3 regions of the Citrobacter sp. C1 genome follow, and region 2 is predicted to be linked to each of the others. Evidence: riboswitches for the same ligand, from Rfam matches in the RefSeq annotation. Region 2 holds a riboswitch; each other region holds the start of a gene.
The links. Region 2 has a riboswitch for cobalamin ahead of IB214_RS09590 (cobyrinate a,c-diamide synthase). Riboswitches for the same ligand answer to the same signal wherever they lie in the genome.
Positions count from the first base shown of each region.

Region 1: linked by a shared signal. The riboswitch ahead of btuB (TonB-dependent vitamin B12 receptor BtuB) and the one ahead of IB214_RS09590 (cobyrinate a,c-diamide synthase) in region 2 are both predicted to bind cobalamin.
Region 3: linked by a shared signal. The riboswitch ahead of IB214_RS10520 (ABC transporter substrate-binding protein) and the one ahead of IB214_RS09590 (cobyrinate a,c-diamide synthase) in region 2 are both predicted to bind cobalamin.

Region 1 is NZ_CP115035.1:4,774,803-4,780,458, forward strand. Features, by position in the region: rRNA gene IB214_RS22835 (16S ribosomal RNA) at 1-136, opposite strand, end outside; gene murI (glutamate racemase) at 515-1,366, opposite strand; gene btuB (TonB-dependent vitamin B12 receptor BtuB) at 1,311-3,149, opposite strand; cobalamin riboswitch at 3,214-3,410, opposite strand; gene trmA (tRNA (uridine(54)-C5)-methyltransferase TrmA) at 3,526-4,626, shown strand; gene IB214_RS22855 (YijD family membrane protein) at 4,673-5,032, opposite strand; gene fabR (HTH-type transcriptional repressor FabR) at 5,048-5,656, opposite strand, start outside.
Region 2 is NZ_CP115035.1:1,997,108-2,002,763, forward strand. Features, by position in the region: gene pduB (propanediol utilization microcompartment protein PduB) at 1-716, opposite strand, end outside; gene pduA (propanediol utilization microcompartment protein PduA) at 716-997, opposite strand; gene pduF (propanediol diffusion facilitator PduF) at 1,523-2,332, shown strand; gene pocR (regulatory protein PocR) at 2,537-3,448, shown strand; cobalamin riboswitch at 3,780-3,955, shown strand; gene IB214_RS09590 (cobyrinate a,c-diamide synthase) at 4,043-5,422, shown strand; gene cbiB (adenosylcobinamide-phosphate synthase CbiB) at 5,419-5,656, shown strand, end outside.
Region 3 is NZ_CP115035.1:2,168,290-2,173,945, forward strand. Features, by position in the region: gene IB214_RS10510 (ABC transporter ATP-binding protein) at 1-543, opposite strand, end outside; gene IB214_RS10515 (iron ABC transporter permease) at 540-1,604, opposite strand; gene IB214_RS10520 (ABC transporter substrate-binding protein) at 1,670-2,722, opposite strand; cobalamin riboswitch at 2,923-3,150, opposite strand; gene IB214_RS10525 (GNAT family N-acetyltransferase) at 3,367-3,909, opposite strand; gene dauA (C4-dicarboxylic acid transporter DauA) at 4,016-5,656, opposite strand, start outside.

The sequences.
Region 1 (5,656 bases), 2.3 Mb from region 2:
GGCAGTTTCCCAGACATTACTCACCCGTCCGCCACTCGTCACCCAAGGAGCAAGCTCCTCTGTGCTACCGTTCGACTTGCATGTGTTAGGCCTGCCGCCAGCGTTCAATCTGAGCCATGATCAAACTCTTCAATTTAAGTTTGATGCTCGTGAATTAAACTTCGTAATGAATTACGTATGTTCACTCAGAGACTTGGTATTCATTTTTCGTCTTGCGACGTTTAAGAATCCGTATCTTCGAGTGCCCACACAGATTGTCTGATAAATTGTTAAAGAGCAGTGCAACGCGGCTTTCGCTCACCGTTGCGAGGTCCCGTATAATACGTTTTCCTCATTCAGAGTCAAGCATTTCTTTCCGCTTTTCTCCGCAGGGTTCTCAGTAGAACCCCGCTGACCCGGCGGCTTGTAATCCGTTGTTCCGTGTCAGTGGAGGCGCATTATAGGGAGTTATTTCAGGCTGACAAGGGGAAATTTAAAATAATTTTCCGAGTGCGTATTATTTCACCAAAACTGATTAAACTGCCAGTTTTTCGAGCGTTTTGAAGCCATAACGCTGGAGGACTGGCAGTAATTGTTCAGCTTCAGGCGTCATTGCCATACAAAAGGCAATATTCTCGTCAGCTGATTTTGCGTCAGGTGCTTCATGTTCTAACAACCAAGCCGTGCGACGCGCAATCGCGGCACCGGAATCCACCAGTCGCGTCCCTTCAGGTAGAACCTGTAAAAGTTCTTCCTGTAATAGAGGGAAATGCGTACATCCGAGAACAACCGTATCCGGCGGTTCCGACATCCGCAACCATGGTCGCAGAATGCGGCGCAACTCATCCAGAGGAACTGCTTCTCCGTGCAGCTTCGCTTCCGCCAGTTCCACCAACTCAGCGGAACCCAACATCGCGATCTGACACTCGTTCGCAAAGCGCGCAATCAACTCATGCGTATATGAACGCTTCACCGTCGCTCGCGTCGCCAGCAGCCCCACTACACCGTTAGCCGTAAGGCGCGCCGCCGGTTTAATTGCAGGTACCACGCCGACGACCGGGAAAGCGAACTTTTCGCGTAACGCAGGGAGTGACACCGTGCTGGCGGTATTGCAGGCGATAACAGCCAGTGAAAGGGGGTAGCGCTGCTGAACGGCAGTCACAATCTCAACAACACGCTCGACAATAAATTCCTCGCTCTTCTCTCCATAAGGAAAGGCAACGTTATCGAAAGCGTATATATAGTGGAGATCCGGCAAGAGGTTGCGGATCTCATTGTAGACCGACAACCCACCGACGCCGGAATCAAACACCAGCACGGTGGGACGTGGATCAGAAAGTGTAGCTGCCAGACAAGGTGTATTCCCGTCCTGCAGTTGGGTAGCCATAAACTGTCTCGTAATCTTTATCGAACAGGTTGGCGATTTTACCACGAACTGTCAGCTGTGAGGTGATCGGATATGACACCGCCAGATCCCACAAACTCACTCCACCCAATTTTACCGGCTGGTTAGTGACATAGTCCTTGTCATATCGTGTTCCCAGATATTGATACGTCAGGCCCCAGTCAAAATCATAGACCTGCCAATCGAGCTGATACTTCACCTGCTGTTTGGAACGGCGGGCCAGCGGCTTGTCCGTAATCGCATTACGCGCATCGACATAGTCATAGCTCAGCGTATGCGCCAGCGGACCCGTATCGAAACTCGCCGTCGCTTCAACGCCTTTAATCCGCACTTTCCCTTCGTTATAGTATTTCAGAGTGTGGGGGTCATAATCGATCATGTTATCGATATCGTTGCGATATCCTGACAAACGCCAGTTTACATCCGCCGTTAACCCTTCAAACGCCCCTTCCCACTGCTTGCTCTCTTCAGGATCAAGGTTTGCATTGCCATACATACCGTACAGCTGCCCCAGATTAGGTGCTTTATAAGAGGTGCCATAAGAAGCAATGAAACGATAGCCGTCAATGAACGCCCATCCGGCGCTGGTTTGCCATGTGCCATGCCGACCAAACTGGGAGTTGTCGTCGCTGCGCGCCGCGCCTTCGAAGGTGAAGTCGCCAAGCTGTTGCAACCCGGTCAGATAAATACCGGTATTACGCTGATCGTAACCGTCCGTAACATACCCGGTGCCTGGCTCTGTGGTTTGCTTTTGCCAGTCGACGCCAGCGCCCACATTGCCATGGCCAACCACGATACTGTTTGACCACTGCACGTTATATTGCTTCATCTCATCCAGGGTTGCCGAGGAGTCGTAGCGACCATAGTCCGGGTCATAGTTGTAGTCTTTGCTATGGCTGTAGCTGGAAACCAGTTGTGATTGGATTTGCTCGCCATTAAAGCGCAGTCCGGCATCCCAGCTTTGGCTATAGAGCTTACGGGTATCGACTAACGGCGTGCCTGGATAGTAGTAAGAATCATAATTGGTGCGGTTATCATAGCCATAGCCGCGCACAAACCCGCTCCAGGTGTCGGAGAAGTTATGTTCCAGTGCGCCGTACAGCGTCTTACTTAAAAAACCATCTTTATCGGGCTGCGCTTGCTCACCAGTGCTACCGTAGGCGACAACGTCAAAACCTTTGGTATAGGCATAATCCCCCATCAGCGTCACGCGCGTATTCTCACCGAGCTGTTGCTGCGTCGAGATGTCGTAATTCTGATAACCATTACTGCCCACACCGGCGGTCAATTCCGTCCCCGGTTTTTCTCGCGTGGTAATGATATTCACCACACCGCCGATCGCATCAGAACCATAAACAGCGGAACGCGGCCCACGAATGTATTCAATACGTTGCACCAGTGATACCGGGAACTGGCTGAGATCGGCGGCACCACTCACCCCAGCTAAATTCAGGCGCACGCCGTCAATCAGCACCAGTACATGACTGGCGTTGGTCCCACGAATAGAAATAGACGAATTTTGTCCCATACCACCGTATTGCGCGATATCGACACCCGGCAGGCGGCGAAGAACGTCATTCACAGAGGTAGATTGCCAGCGATCGATTTCCTGGCGCGTAACAACGGTGATGGGAGCAAGCACTGCACTAAGGGGTTGCTGAAAACGGTTAGCCGTAACGACGAGAGTATCCGGGCTAGCATCCTGCGCCCAACCAGAAAATGCCGCGACGGAAAGTGCCGTCAGCAGCAATGATTTTTTGATCATTGTAAAGCATCCACAATATAAGAAGGATGCCGCAGGTCCCACCGATAGTACGCGATGATGAAAACCAGATGCGACGTTAGCCGGCAGGTCTTCGGGCTTGGAAGGTTATTCAATATAGCGAATAAAAAGAAATGAAGACTTCCCACCCAAAGGCAGTGTCTGCTTACGCTCTCATTTCACCTTTCCTTACCGCTGCGCGTCAGCTCCAGATTTACACTGGATTCCCTTTTAACTCACAGGACCGGAACGCGGATGCTACAGTTTGTTATTACCGACTGTCCAGACTGCGTATCACAATATTAGAAATCATCAATAACTGGACATCTACTGAGCAATCCCTACAATCCCCGCGTACTTTTATTTTTCAGGACGCATCATGACCCCCGAACACCTCCCGACAGAACAGTATGACGCGCAGCTAGCCGATAAAGTGGCTCGTTTACAGAGCTTAATGACGCCATTTACTGATCAGGCTCCGGAAGTGTTTCGCTCGCCGGTCAGTCATTACCGCATGCGCGCTGAATTCCGCCTGTGGCATGACGGTGACGACCTGTATCACATCATGTTTGAAAGCCAGACCAAAAGCCGTATTCGCGTCGACAGCTTTCCGGCAGCCAGCGAACTCATCAACACGCTGATGACAGCCATGATTGACGGCGTTCGTCACAATCACATCCTGCGTCATAAATTGTTCCAGATTGATTACCTCACCACCATGAGCAATCAGGCGGTGGTATCCATGCTGTACCATAAAAAGTTAGATGACGAATGGCGTCAGGAAGCCGAAGCACTGCGGGATGCGCTACGCGCGCAAAACCTGAATGTGCATCTGATTGGCCGGGCGACCAAAACCAAAATCGCGTTGGATCAAGATTACATCGATGAACGTTTGCCGGTTGCGGGTAAAGAGATTATCTACCGCCAGGTTGAGAACAGCTTCACGCAGCCGAATGCCGCCATGAACATTCAGATGCTGGAATGGGCGATTGATGTCACCAAAGATTCGCAGGGCGACCTGCTTGAATTGTACTGTGGCAATGGCAACTTCTCGTTAGCGCTGGCGCAGAACTTCAACCGCGTACTGGCCACTGAAATCGCTAAACCGTCCGTGGCTGCCGCGCAGTACAATATTGCGGCTAACCATATTGATAACGTGCAAATTATTCGTATGGCTGCAGAAGAGTTTACTCAGGCGATGAATGGGGTGCGCGAGTTCAACCGTTTACAGGGCGTCGACCTGAAGAGTTACCAGTGTGAAACCATTTTTGTTGATCCACCGCGCAGCGGCCTGGACAGCGAAACAGAGAAGATGGTGCAGGCGTATCCGCGTATTCTGTACATCTCCTGCAACCCGGAGACACTGTGTAAGAACCTGGAAACGTTGAGCCAGACGCACAATGTGTCACGTCTGGCGCTGTTCGATCAGTTCCCGTACACGCACCACATGGAGTGCGGAGTATTACTGACCGCGAAGTGATTTTTTTGTAGGCCGGGAAAGCAAAGATACCCCCGGCCTACAAATACTATTCCGCAATTTCTTGCTTACGGTTACGCACCTTAAAGCCGATCCAGAACACCAGAATCACTGACAGGACCGCTGGGAAGAAGTTCGAGCCGATATCCGGGTATTCCGCGCGCACCACGGTGCTGTACAACAGAACGCCAAGAATAAAACAGGCCGCAGCCAGACCCGGCAGCCCCACAGGCATTGTGCGATTCTGGTAACGTTGATGCAGGCAGTAAACCGTCAGCACCAGCGAAATAATCGGGAATACAGAGAATGGCACAATGGAGCTAAACAGCGCCGCAAATGTACCATTGATCGATAAGCCAGCAACCAGCGCCAGCAGCAGCGTACCTTTATCTTGACCTGACTGTTTCATTGCTCGTCCTTCTCGTTACTCGGAGTGATGCGTCATCTTCTCTTGTTCACGGCGATACCAGTAAAATGCGCCTTTGGCGATCATGCGCAGTTGCAATACCAGCCGCTCTTCCAGTTGTCGACGCTGTTCGGCGCCAACATCCAGCGCTTCTGCCCCCGCACTGAAAACAATCGTCACCATGGCTTCGGCTTGTGCTTCAGTAAACGCACGAGGCATATGGTTTTCGAGTTCCAGATAGTCCGCAAGTTCCGCAATGAAATGCTGAATTTCGCGAGCCACGGCGGCACGAAACGCCGCGGAGGTACCAGACCGCTCGCGCAATAATAAACGGAAGGCGTTGGGATTGTTGCCGATGAACTCCATAAATGTTGAGACCGAGGTGCGGATCACACTGCCGCCCTTGGCGATACGCTGACGCGCCTGGCGCATCAACTGGCGTAGCATCAGGCCGCTCTCATCCACCATCGTCAGGCCGAGCTCATCCACATCGCGAAAATGGCGATAAAATGAGGTTGGCGCAATGCCCGCTTCACGAGCAACTTCACGTAAACTGAGGCTGGCAAAACTGCGCTCTGCACTCAATTGACTAAATGCGGCCTCAACCAGCGAACGCCGGGTTTTTTC
Region 2 (5,656 bases):
GCGCCAGAGTCACCGGAAATAACCAGAATGGCTTCGTTACTGAAGCTGGTACCATGGGCAGGGGAGCTATAAGCCACCACTTCGACGTTGGCTGATTTCAGTGCGGTATCGGCCATCAGTACACCAACCGATGCCGGTGCGCCGACGATCACACCACAGGCACGACCAATGGGTGCGCCGAAGGCTTTTTCCAGCGCATAGCTGGCACGTGCGGTGTATTGCATTTCGATGTGACCGGCTTCATTGGCGTAGACATCACCAAATGTGCGATCCAGTTCTTTCAGCGCGACTTCAATTCCGCGTTTTACGTCGGAAACATCGTTGCCGCCGAGGATAATCAGTGAACCGTGGCCTGCTCCGCCTTTGGTATCTCGCGGAAGCTCAATGCTCACCACTTCAGTATTGGTGGCTTTTACTGCTTCATCCGCGGCCATGATATGGGGGCCTGCGCCGGTACGGGCGCCTAGAATGCCAATGGAGCGATAGCGTTTTTCAAGCTTCATCGCGTCCAGTAAGGCGCTGTCGACGTTGGCGATCACCAGACCGACGGTGTCGCCAATCGCGGTGCCGACAAATTCCGTTAAACTGCAGCTTTTCTCTGCCATAGCCGTCTCTCGTGTTGGAAGATTATTTTCAGGGATAGCCTTGTGTTCTGGCGTTGCCACTCGAGCAATCACCTGCGCCATGATCTGTTCAACCAGCTCATTGCTGCTCATCAGCTAATTCCCTTCGGTAAGATTTTTTCGACATCGGTATGAGGACGTGGGATCACGTGTACGGCTTTCACTTCACCCACATTACGTGCGGCAGCGGCGCCTGCATCTGTTGCCGCTTTTACCGCGCCAACATCACCGCGAACAATCACGGTGACCAGCCCTGAACCAATTTTTTCGTAGCCGACCAGCATCACATTGGCTGACTTCACCATTGCATCTGCGGCCTCTATGGCTGCAGTTAAGCCTTTGGTTTCTACCATTCCTAACGCTTCTTGTTGCATAAAGACCTCGCCTGGGTTGTTCCGATTTTCATGACTATAAAAAGAAGCGAGGAAAAAGAATGGCTGACTTGAAACGGAGAGTGAAAAAATAGTAAGCGAACGGCAATATAAAATTGCTTGATTTTATTTTATCAGATTGTTTTTAAATGATTTTTGTGATCTTGCGGATGTGAAAAATTGGTTATGTCAATACCAGATTTACATTTTTGCTAGTGACACGATAAATATCATTTGCTATGCGGGGGAAATGAAATTGTGATGCTTGTTTGAAAACAGAAATCTGCTGTTGGCAATATTTTATTATTTTTAGAATGCATTTTTAATAGGGCTAATGCCCGTTTTTGTTAGCTGTTTTAATAATGCTGACAGCAAAAATTTGTTATCACTACACGATTTTAAAAAGGTGGGAGTGCTCAGATTGCCAACAATTTGCCGACGGCGCTTTTTATAGTAAGCCTTGAAGTACTCTACTGCCAGCAGGGAGTCCGCTGGTACAGACACGAACTCTGCTTAGAAGGTGTCACAATGAACGATTCACTAAAAGCGCAATGCATTGCCGAGTTTTTAGGTACCGGGCTGTTCCTGTTTTTTGGCATTGGATGCCTGAGTGCCCTTAAGGTGGCCGGTGCGAGTTTAGGGTTATGGGAAATATGCATCATTTGGGGTCTTGGGATTTCGCTGGCGGTCTACCTGACTGCCGGAATATCCGGGGCACACCTCAACCCTGCGATTACCATCGCTCTGTGGCTGTTTGCCTGTTTCCCTGGGCGTAAAGTTTTACCCTATACGGTCGCGCAAGTCGCAGGTGCCTTTGGTGGCGCGTTGCTGGCCTATTTGCTGTACGGCAGTTTATTCATTGAATATGAGACGGCGCACCATATGGTTCGTGGCAGTCTTGAAAGCCTGCAACTGGCCAGTATTTTTAGTACTTATCCGGCCTCTGCGCTTAGCGTATGGCAAGCGGCGCTGGTGGAAGTGGTCATCACGTCCATTCTGATGGGTATGATTATGGCGCTGACGGACGATGGCAATGGGGTGCCTAAAGGTCCTCTCGCGCCATTGCTGATTGGTATTCTGGTTGCCGTCATCGGTGCATCAACAGGTCCGCTCACAGGATTTGCCATGAATCCGGCGCGTGATTTTGGTCCTAAGTTGTTTGCCTGGTTTGCCGGATGGGGAGATGTTGCGATGACGGGGGGACGCGATATCCCATACTTTATCGTCCCGATTGTGGCACCGATCATCGGTGCGTGCGCCGGGGCAGCAATTTATCGTTACTTTATTGGCAAAAATTTACCGTGTAATACTTGTAAGCTGGAGGAAAATGAGAGCTAGCTTCATGGAAATTGTTTATTTCTGAAATGCAAAAACTGATTTCGTGATCCGGTTTCCTGAACAGCTTAAAAAGTCTCCCCACAATGGGAGACTTTTGTTATGGTCCATTAACACCTTTTATCATTGCGTCTAATAGCGAGATGAAAAGTGAATGTGAATAATGTGTTTTTATTTATAACAATAAATTAACTGAGAGGTTTTATCATGATTTCTGCGAGCGCCCTGAACTCAGAACTCATTAATAAAATCGCACAGGATTTTGCACAGGCCACCAGTCTGGCCGTTGTGGTTGTCAATATTCACGGTGATGAAATTTCTGAACTCTTTAATTTTACCCCTTTCTGCCAGTTGATGCGCCAGCATCCGCAGCACAGCACGCGATGCCGTATGAGCGATCGTTGTGGGGGCCTTGAAGCATCAAAATCAGACCAGCCGTGTATTTATCGCTGTCATGCCGGCCTTACCGATTTTTCTATCCCTTTGGTGATTGCAGGCCACTTGGTTGGTTTTGTTTTATGCGGTCAGGTGCGCTTAAGCAATGACGTAGGCCTGGTTGATATTTTGAGTGTCGATGATCGCTGGCAAGCCGATCCCGAACTGCTCAATGAATTTCGTAATGTTCCGGAAATGGACTATTCTCGCGTCATCGCCTCTGCAGATTTGTTGAAGTTGATTGTTGAAAATTGCCTTAAAAAACAATTGAATTTCGTTGTCATTAAAGACAGTACACAGCAGTCAGAGTCGGTGCGTCCAACCCGTAGCCCGACTCCTCATGACAGTAAAATGAAAAAAGCGTTGCGCTATATCGACGCACATTTGTCGGATGAGCTTCGCCTCGAGGAGGTGGCTTCGCATGTTTATCTCAGTCCGTACTATTTCAGCAAGCTGTTCAAAAAATATCAGGGGATCGGTTTTAATGCCTGGGTAAACCAACAGCGAATGGCAAGTGCTAAAGAGTTGCTTTGTCATAGTGACTGGAGTATTGCCAGTATTGCGCGAAATTTAGGCTTTTCGCAAACCAGTTATTTTTGCAAAGTTTTCCGCCAGACATACCAGGTGACGCCGCAGGCTTTTCGCCAGCAAATTAGTGTTGTTTCGTCCGAAGAGTCAGCATAAATAGCAATATTTTGCTATTGCCGATTTTTGATATCGTATTGTATGTCCGTCATTATAAAATGAAAAATAAGGATAGAAGACAATAAATTGTCATAGCGCAACAAAGTAATAGTGTCTGAAGGATAAACTGCACCAGTTTTTATTTTTGTGATGAGATACAGTGTCTGTGTGAATGACTTTCTTTATTATTAATTGAAGCTTTCATACGGAATGCAAACTTAAGAATAAGCTGAATGACGCCATAACATTGGCTGAATGAGCGTAAAAGATATTTAAATGAATTTTTGTCATGAGGTGTGTTAATTCATCTCATGCCTGGAGCTTAATAGAATTTGCTCCTGAGCTGACAGGTTTACCACGTTTGTGGTAGGGAAGGGGGTGAGAATCCCCCGCAGCCCCCGCTGCTGTGATGCTGACGACCCCGTATAGACCACTGATCGCGAGATTGGGAAGGACGGGTGAGAATGACGCTAAGCCAGAAGACCTGCCTGTCAGTGACTACCAACAACTTCGGTGGGAAGTGGGTTGCTCAGATGCATACAGTCGAAAGACTGGGTATCTCTACACCCCTACCACCCTGAACAGGATCAGGGTATGGCGGCCAATTTTCGCGCGTTTGTTCTTGCAGGTACCGGAAGCGGCTGTGGTAAAACCACGGTAACGCTGGGCTTGTTGAGTCTGCTGAAAAAACGCGGTTTGCGCGTCCAGCCTTGCAAAGTCGGTCCTGATTATCTGGATACCGGCTGGCATACCGCCGTATCTGGCACAGCCTCCCGCAATCTTGATAGCTTCATGCTCCCCACTTCCACGCTGAACGCCTTATTTTGCGAACATATGCAGCATGCGGATATCGCCGTCATCGAAGGCGTTATGGGGTTGTATGACGGTTATGGTACGGACCCCAATTACTGCAGTTCCGCCGCGATGGCGAAGCAGCTGGGCTGTCCGGTCATTTTGCTGGTGGACGGTAAAGCCGTCTCAACGTCAATTGCCGCCACGGTGATGGGATTCCAGCATTTTGATCCAACGCTGAACATTGCTGGCGTGATTGTTAACCGGGTAAACAGCGAAACGCATTACCAGCTACTTAAAGTCGCCATCGAACGCTACTGTTCGATACCGGTATTGGGCTATGTTCCCCGCGTCGATGGCGTGGCGCTCCCTGAGCGTCATCTGGGACTGGTGACCGCGCGGGAATCAATCGTCAATCAGTTGCCGTGGCAGGAATTTGCTACAACGCTTGAGCAAACGTTAGATATCGACGCGCTGCTGGCCTTAAGCCAGTTAGACACCCCACCGGTGGGCGAATGGCCCGCGCTTCCTGCCTCCGATGCCGGAGCTGGACTGACGCTTGCCATTGCTGATGACGAAGCATTCAACTTCTACTATCCGGATAACATTACGCTACTGGCGCGCACGGGCCTCAATATTGTCCGTTTCAGCCCGCTACACGACAGCCGTCTCCCTGATTGCCAGATGATCTGGCTAGGGGGCGGATACCCTGAGCTGCACGCTGCCGGGCTTGCCCAAAATTCCACCATGCTGGCGCAACTGCGTGCGGCTCATCAGCGCGGTGTGGCGATTTACGCGGAGTGCGGTGGTCTGATGTACCTGGGGAGTTCGCTGGAAGACAGCAACGGCGATATCTGGCCGATGGCGGATATTATTCCCGGTCACAGCAAAATGGGCAAACGTCTGACCCGATTTGGCTATTGTGAAGCGCAGGCCGAACAACAAACCTTACTCGCTGCGCCCGGTGACGTGCTGCGCGGACATGAATTTCACTATTCCGATTTTACCCCTCAAACCCAGGCCGTGACGAGCTGTCGCAAAGTTCGCGATGGCGAAACGTTACAGGCGTGGTCTGGCGGTTGGCAGGTTGGCAATGCGTTTGCCAGCTACCTGCACGTTCATTTTGCTCAGCGTCCTGAGATGCTTAATCACTGGCTAGACGCCGCGAGGAGCGTGAAATGACACTGCTCGCGTGGTGTGTCGCCTGGCTGCTTGATTTTATCATTGGCGATCCGCAGAGCTGGCCGCATCCGGTACGTTGGATTGGCAATCTCATTACCGCTGTGCAGCGCCTGGTTCGCCGCTACTGCCATAGCGATGGCATGCTGCGTATCGGTGGCGCAGTGCTGTGGGTTGTGGTGGTCGGCGTGACCTGGGGCGTTTCATGGGGCGTACTGGCGCTGGCGCAATCGCTTC
Region 3 (5,656 bases), 170 kb from region 2:
ATCCATCAGCAATACCTGCGGCTGTTGTGCCAGCGCCCGGGCAATATGCAGGCGCTGGCGTTCGCCGCCGGAGAAGGTATGCCAGCAGCGTTGCTGGACGTTTTGCAGGGAGACTTTCTCCAGCATCGTCTGCACGATATCGTCGTCGGTCCGTGACCACGGCGACAGCAGACTTAACCACGGCGTGCGGCCAAGGGACACGGCCTGGATGGCGGTCAGACGCTCGCTGGTTTCCGCCTGCTGTTCAACCAGGGCGACCTTTTGCGCCAGATGGCGGCGTGAGTAGCGGCGAATATCTTTGCGGTTAAGCGAAACGCTGCCGCTGGAGGGCTTGAGTAAACCGGCCAGCAGGGAAATGAGCGACGTTTTCCCCGAACCGTTGGGGCCGATAATGCCCACAAACTCGCCGGGTGCGACCTGAAAAGAGACATCATTGACGATGGCCTTGCCTTTCACCTCCCAGTGCAGATGCTGAGCGCAGACCACATCGTTGGCGGTATTTACCGCGCGTAGCGGCGTGGTAAAACGTGGGTTAACCGTCATTTGCTCGGGTTCCCTCGGATCAAAATAATCGAAAATGCGGGCGCGCCAACCAGCGCAGTGATCACCCCAATAGGCAGTACTTGCCCTGGTAGTAAGGTGCGTGAAATGACGTCCGCGACAATAAGAAAAATGGCACCAATCAGGGCACTGACGGGCAGTAAGCGGTGGTGCTGATTACCCACCAGTAAACGCGCAGCGTGAGGGATAACCAGTCCAACAAAGCCAATGGCCCCGACAATTGACACCATAATGGCGGTCATCCCCGTCACCGCGGTAATCAGTACGCCGCGAGTGCGTTTAACCGGGATGCCCAGCGAGGCCGCTGACTCTGCGCCAAATGAAAATGCGTCCAGATGGCGGGCGTAGCAAAAGCAGACGATGATGCCGACCAGCGCGGTCGGGATGGCCAGTACCACATCGGGCCAGCGTACGCCGCTCAGATTGCCGAGCAGCCAGAACATAATGCCGCGTGCCTGTTCGGCATTGGCCGAACGGGTAATGATGAGCGAGGTAATGGCATTGAACAGCTGCGAGCTGGCGATCCCGGCGAGAATAATTTGCGTGGTGGCGGACCCGTTTTTACCCCTTGCGGCCACGGCCAGCAGTGCGACAAACAGAAATGCCGTCAGCGCGCCGATAAACGCCCCGAGCGACATGCTGATAATCCCCGCACCCAGCCCGGTCAGCGCGATCAGCACCGCTCCCGTCGATGCCCCGGCCGAGATCCCCAGCAGATAAGGTTCGGCCAGCGCATTACGCAGTAGTGATTGCAGCACCACGCCGGAAACGGCCAGACAGGCACCGCAGCAGGCAGAGACAAGCGCACGGGTCAGGCGGTAGTTCCAGATGATCCCAGCATCCAGCGCGTCTACCGGATATTGGCTGCCAAACAGGTGGTTTGCCAGCGTGTGGGTGACATGCTGCCACGGGATAAACGTCTCACCGATGGAGATCCCCGCCAGCAGCACCCCGCACATCACCACGCTGACCCACAGGCTGTGCAGCAGCGTTCGCTGGGTAAACTGACTCATCGCCCGACGCGTCCTGCGTAATTCGCTCATTGTTGATGGCTTTCCTGAGTGCGAAAGCGCGTGATGCCCGTGCATGACATCACGCGCGACGAGGATTAATGAGTGGCCTGCGGGTGTGCAAGACCGTATTGCACCAGCGCATCGGCGAGTTTTTCCAGCCCGTCAAGGGTTCTGATGCCCGCATTCATGGTCTGGACATCAATCACCGGCAGGTGGTTGTCTTTCACCGCCGGGATAAGACGGGTAACCGGGTCAGACTTGAGGTATTCCATTTTGACTTTCCAGTCATCCGCCGGGAAACGGCGACGGCCCATCTCGCCGAGAACAATCACCGATGGACTGGCTTTGGCAATGGTTTCCCAGCCGACAGTCGGCCACTCTTCCGCGGAATCAATGACATTTTTTACCCCGAGGGTTTGTGCGATCCACGCGGCGGGGCCAAATTTACCGGCAACATACGGATCAAGCTGCAGATCGGCGCTGGAGAACCAGAAGACGGCAGAAACGTTATTCTCCATGCCGGTGATCTTCGTTTTGGCTGCGGCCTCGCGGGCTTTGAGGCTGGCTATCAGCTCATCGCCCTTGTCCTGCACATCGAAGATTTTGGCCAGATCGGCAACTTCCTGGTAGACCATGGCGATATCAAACATGCCTTTACGCACACCATCGCCGCCGTCTTCATTGTCTTTTGCACAATCGGCAGGGGCGGTATAAACCGGAACGTTGAGTTCACTGAATTGTTCATAAGAGGCAACCGTCCCCGCGGGGCCAATCTGCCATTCAAACTGGCTGGCAACCAGGTCTGGTTTTTTGGCGATAATGCCTTCAAAGCTGGGTATGTTTTGCGCGATGACTGCAATCTTGTCATTCGCCGCTTTGTACTGTTCAGGAACCGGGCCAAACCACAGCGATGTGCCTACAACGCGATCGGCCAGACCCAAAGAATAGAGGATTTCAGTGCTGTTCTGACCCACTGTGGTCACGCGCTGCGGGGCTTTATTAAAGGTAATATCTCGACCACAGTTTTTGATAGTCAGCGGATATTGCGTCTTTGCTGCCGTCGCCATATTACTGGTCAGGAAGAGTGCCGCGCCGGTCAGCGCCAGAAGTGAATATTTGCAATAAGCAGAGGTAAAAACAGAATACATTATCATTGTCCCGTTGATGCCAGCGCTTCAGCGTCTGGTCATTATTTATTTCGCGGGACAGGCGCATGACGATAGATGACATTTCATCATGACATTCAGGCAAAATAATATGAAAATAAAACATATTGTTGCCAGTTTGATCAGGAATCAATTTTGTTCATTCGTCAAATAAATCACCCCATGGACCATCCCGTCCACTCAATGTATAAAACCATGACAGTAGGTCTCCTGGCTTACGGTAATCAGAATATCGGCCTTCCCATAAAAATATTTTACAGTGACCTGTAGTGAATCATCACTACACAGAGATATTCAGCATCCGCTTACAGTTGCGGGGGCAGCTATGGCATAAGAGAGAAATCATCCGCACCATATTCCGTTTCAAAAGCATGACTGCGCTTTGAAATACTGTCGGAGCGGACTGTATCGGTATGCTAATATTGCGTCAACCGCTGTAATAAGTAGGTAGTATTTAATTGTCATTTTTAATTCCTTTTAAATCATGTGGTTAATCTTTAATGGTTCATTGTGATGTGCCGAAGATAATAAATATTTGGTAAATTAAATGAGAATTATTTGATGTTGATCAATTAACGATGTGGTGTTGAAAAAGAATAAAATGAATAGTGAGAAATACACGCTTATTAAATAATCTGCGCCACATCACATTTTTCAATGTGTTTTTCCATATGGACAATTTGTTGCTCGCCACCTTCATCAAGGAACACGTTAAAGTGATTGTTGCACCAAAACTGATAGCCGCCGGGTAAAAAATGATGGGTATGCAAGTAGAGCGTTTTATATTGCTGATGCTGACAATATGCTTCTGCCAGTGTCATAAGTTGGCGGCCTATACCTCGACGGCGGTGTTCCTGTTCCACGTAACAGCGGCAAATTTCTGCGGTGTTGGCTAAATCATAGCGCCCGCGCAATGCCATGATTCTGTCATCGTACTGACACACTGCCAGCGTAGCGATAAGTTGCTGGTGTGCATCCCACACGCCGAGCAGTAGATTTCGGGGGTGGTGCAGGTAGTGTGAACGTAAATCTAATATGTCTTCGTCAGGACGTGGAGTGGGCCTGTTAGCCTGAAAATAGAGATTTAAATGACGGATAATAAATGACTGAACGGCGGGAATATCCGACTCGGTAATTTCGCGAAAGGTATACGTAGCATTAGGGTTCATTGTTGTGGGTATTATCAGGAGTAGGGGAAATGATAATAGCAACTCAGCGGGGATTGCAGAAGTGAAGAGTGACCGACAAGCAAAGCCTGCCGGCCATCACTAAACGTTAAATATCAGCCAGTGCGGCGTCACGGTTCGGGAAGAACGCCAGACGGCCGGGGATGGGTTGGATACCCGCACGCGCCATGGTGCGTAGCGGTTGGAACTCCAGATTACTGATACGTAATTCACAGCCTTCCGGCAGTCGTTTAACAAAACGCTGGAAGGCGTCCAGACCACCGGCATCCAGTACCGGGACGGCATCCCACTTCAGTACCACGATGCGCTTGCCTGCAATACGTGTTTCGAGATCGGTAAACAATCCCTCCGCTGCGGCAAAGAACAGCGGGCCAATCACGCGCAGCACCAGCACATCGTCCGGTACGTCTACGTTAACCGGTGCCAGGCGCGTCATGCGCGCAATGCGGCGCATAAACAGCAGCGAGGCAAGGACGATACCGACGCTGATGGCGATTACCATATCGAACAGTACGGTCAGCGACATACACATCAGCATCACGATGATGTCGTCTTTCGGTGCGTGACGCAGCAGATCCACCACTTTATGGGCTTCACTCATGTTCCACGCCACCATCAGCAGCAGGGCCGCCATGGCGGAAAGTGGCAGCCAGGAAAGCCACGGAGCTAATACCAGCAGGGCGAGGATCACCAGAATCGCGTGGATCACCGCAGAAATGGGCGAGGTGGCCCCGGCGCGAACGTTAGCCGCAGAGCGGGCAATTGCGGCGGTGGCGGTGATGCCGCCAAAGAATGGCGCGACGATATTCCCCAGCCCTTGACCCACCAGCTCGCTGTTGGCTTTGTGCTTGGTGCCGGTCATCCCGTCGAGCACCACAGCGCACAGCAGGGATTCAATCGCGCCGAGCATCGCCATCGAGAAGGCAGCCGGTAACAGCGCCCGTAATGAACTCCAGCTTAGCGTAAAGTCCGACCCCGGCATATCCCACGGCAACACCAGCTGTGGCAGCAGTTGCGGGATACCGTTGCCCTGCGAACCATCCGCCAGAATGTAGTGGAACTGAGAACCGATGGTCGCGACATGGCCACCTGTCAGGTTCACGATGCCCATTACCGCACAACCGGCCAGCAGCGCCGGAAGATGACCAGGCAGGCGGATCCCCAGACGCGGCCAGAAAATCAGGATCCCCAGCGTGACCACGCCAATGGCGGCATCACCAAGGTTAATGGTCGGCAGGGCCATAAACAACGCACCCACTTTTTGCAGGTAGTGTTCCGGGACGTGTGCCATCTGCAGACCGAGAAAATCTTTAATCTGCATGGTACCGATGGTGATACCGATACCTGAGGTAAAGCCTAAGGTAACGGAGACCGGGATATATTCGATCAATCGGCCAAATCGGGCGAGGCCGAAAAGGATCAGGAAGATCCCGGACATCAGCGTAGCCACCAGCAGACCTGCCAGCCCGAACTGCTGCGACACCGGATATAAAATCACCACGAAGGCGGCGGTAGGACCGGAGACGCTAAAACGTGAACCACCGGTAAGGGCGATAACAATCCCGGCAACGGCTGAGGTATACAGGCCGTATTGTGGCGCAACGCCGCTGCCAATTGCCAACGCCATTGCCAGCGGGATAGCAATAATGCCCACGGTTATCCCGGCGATCAGATCACGGGTAAAGCGCGAGGCGGTATATTTTTCTTTCCAACAAGCGTCGATGAGGGC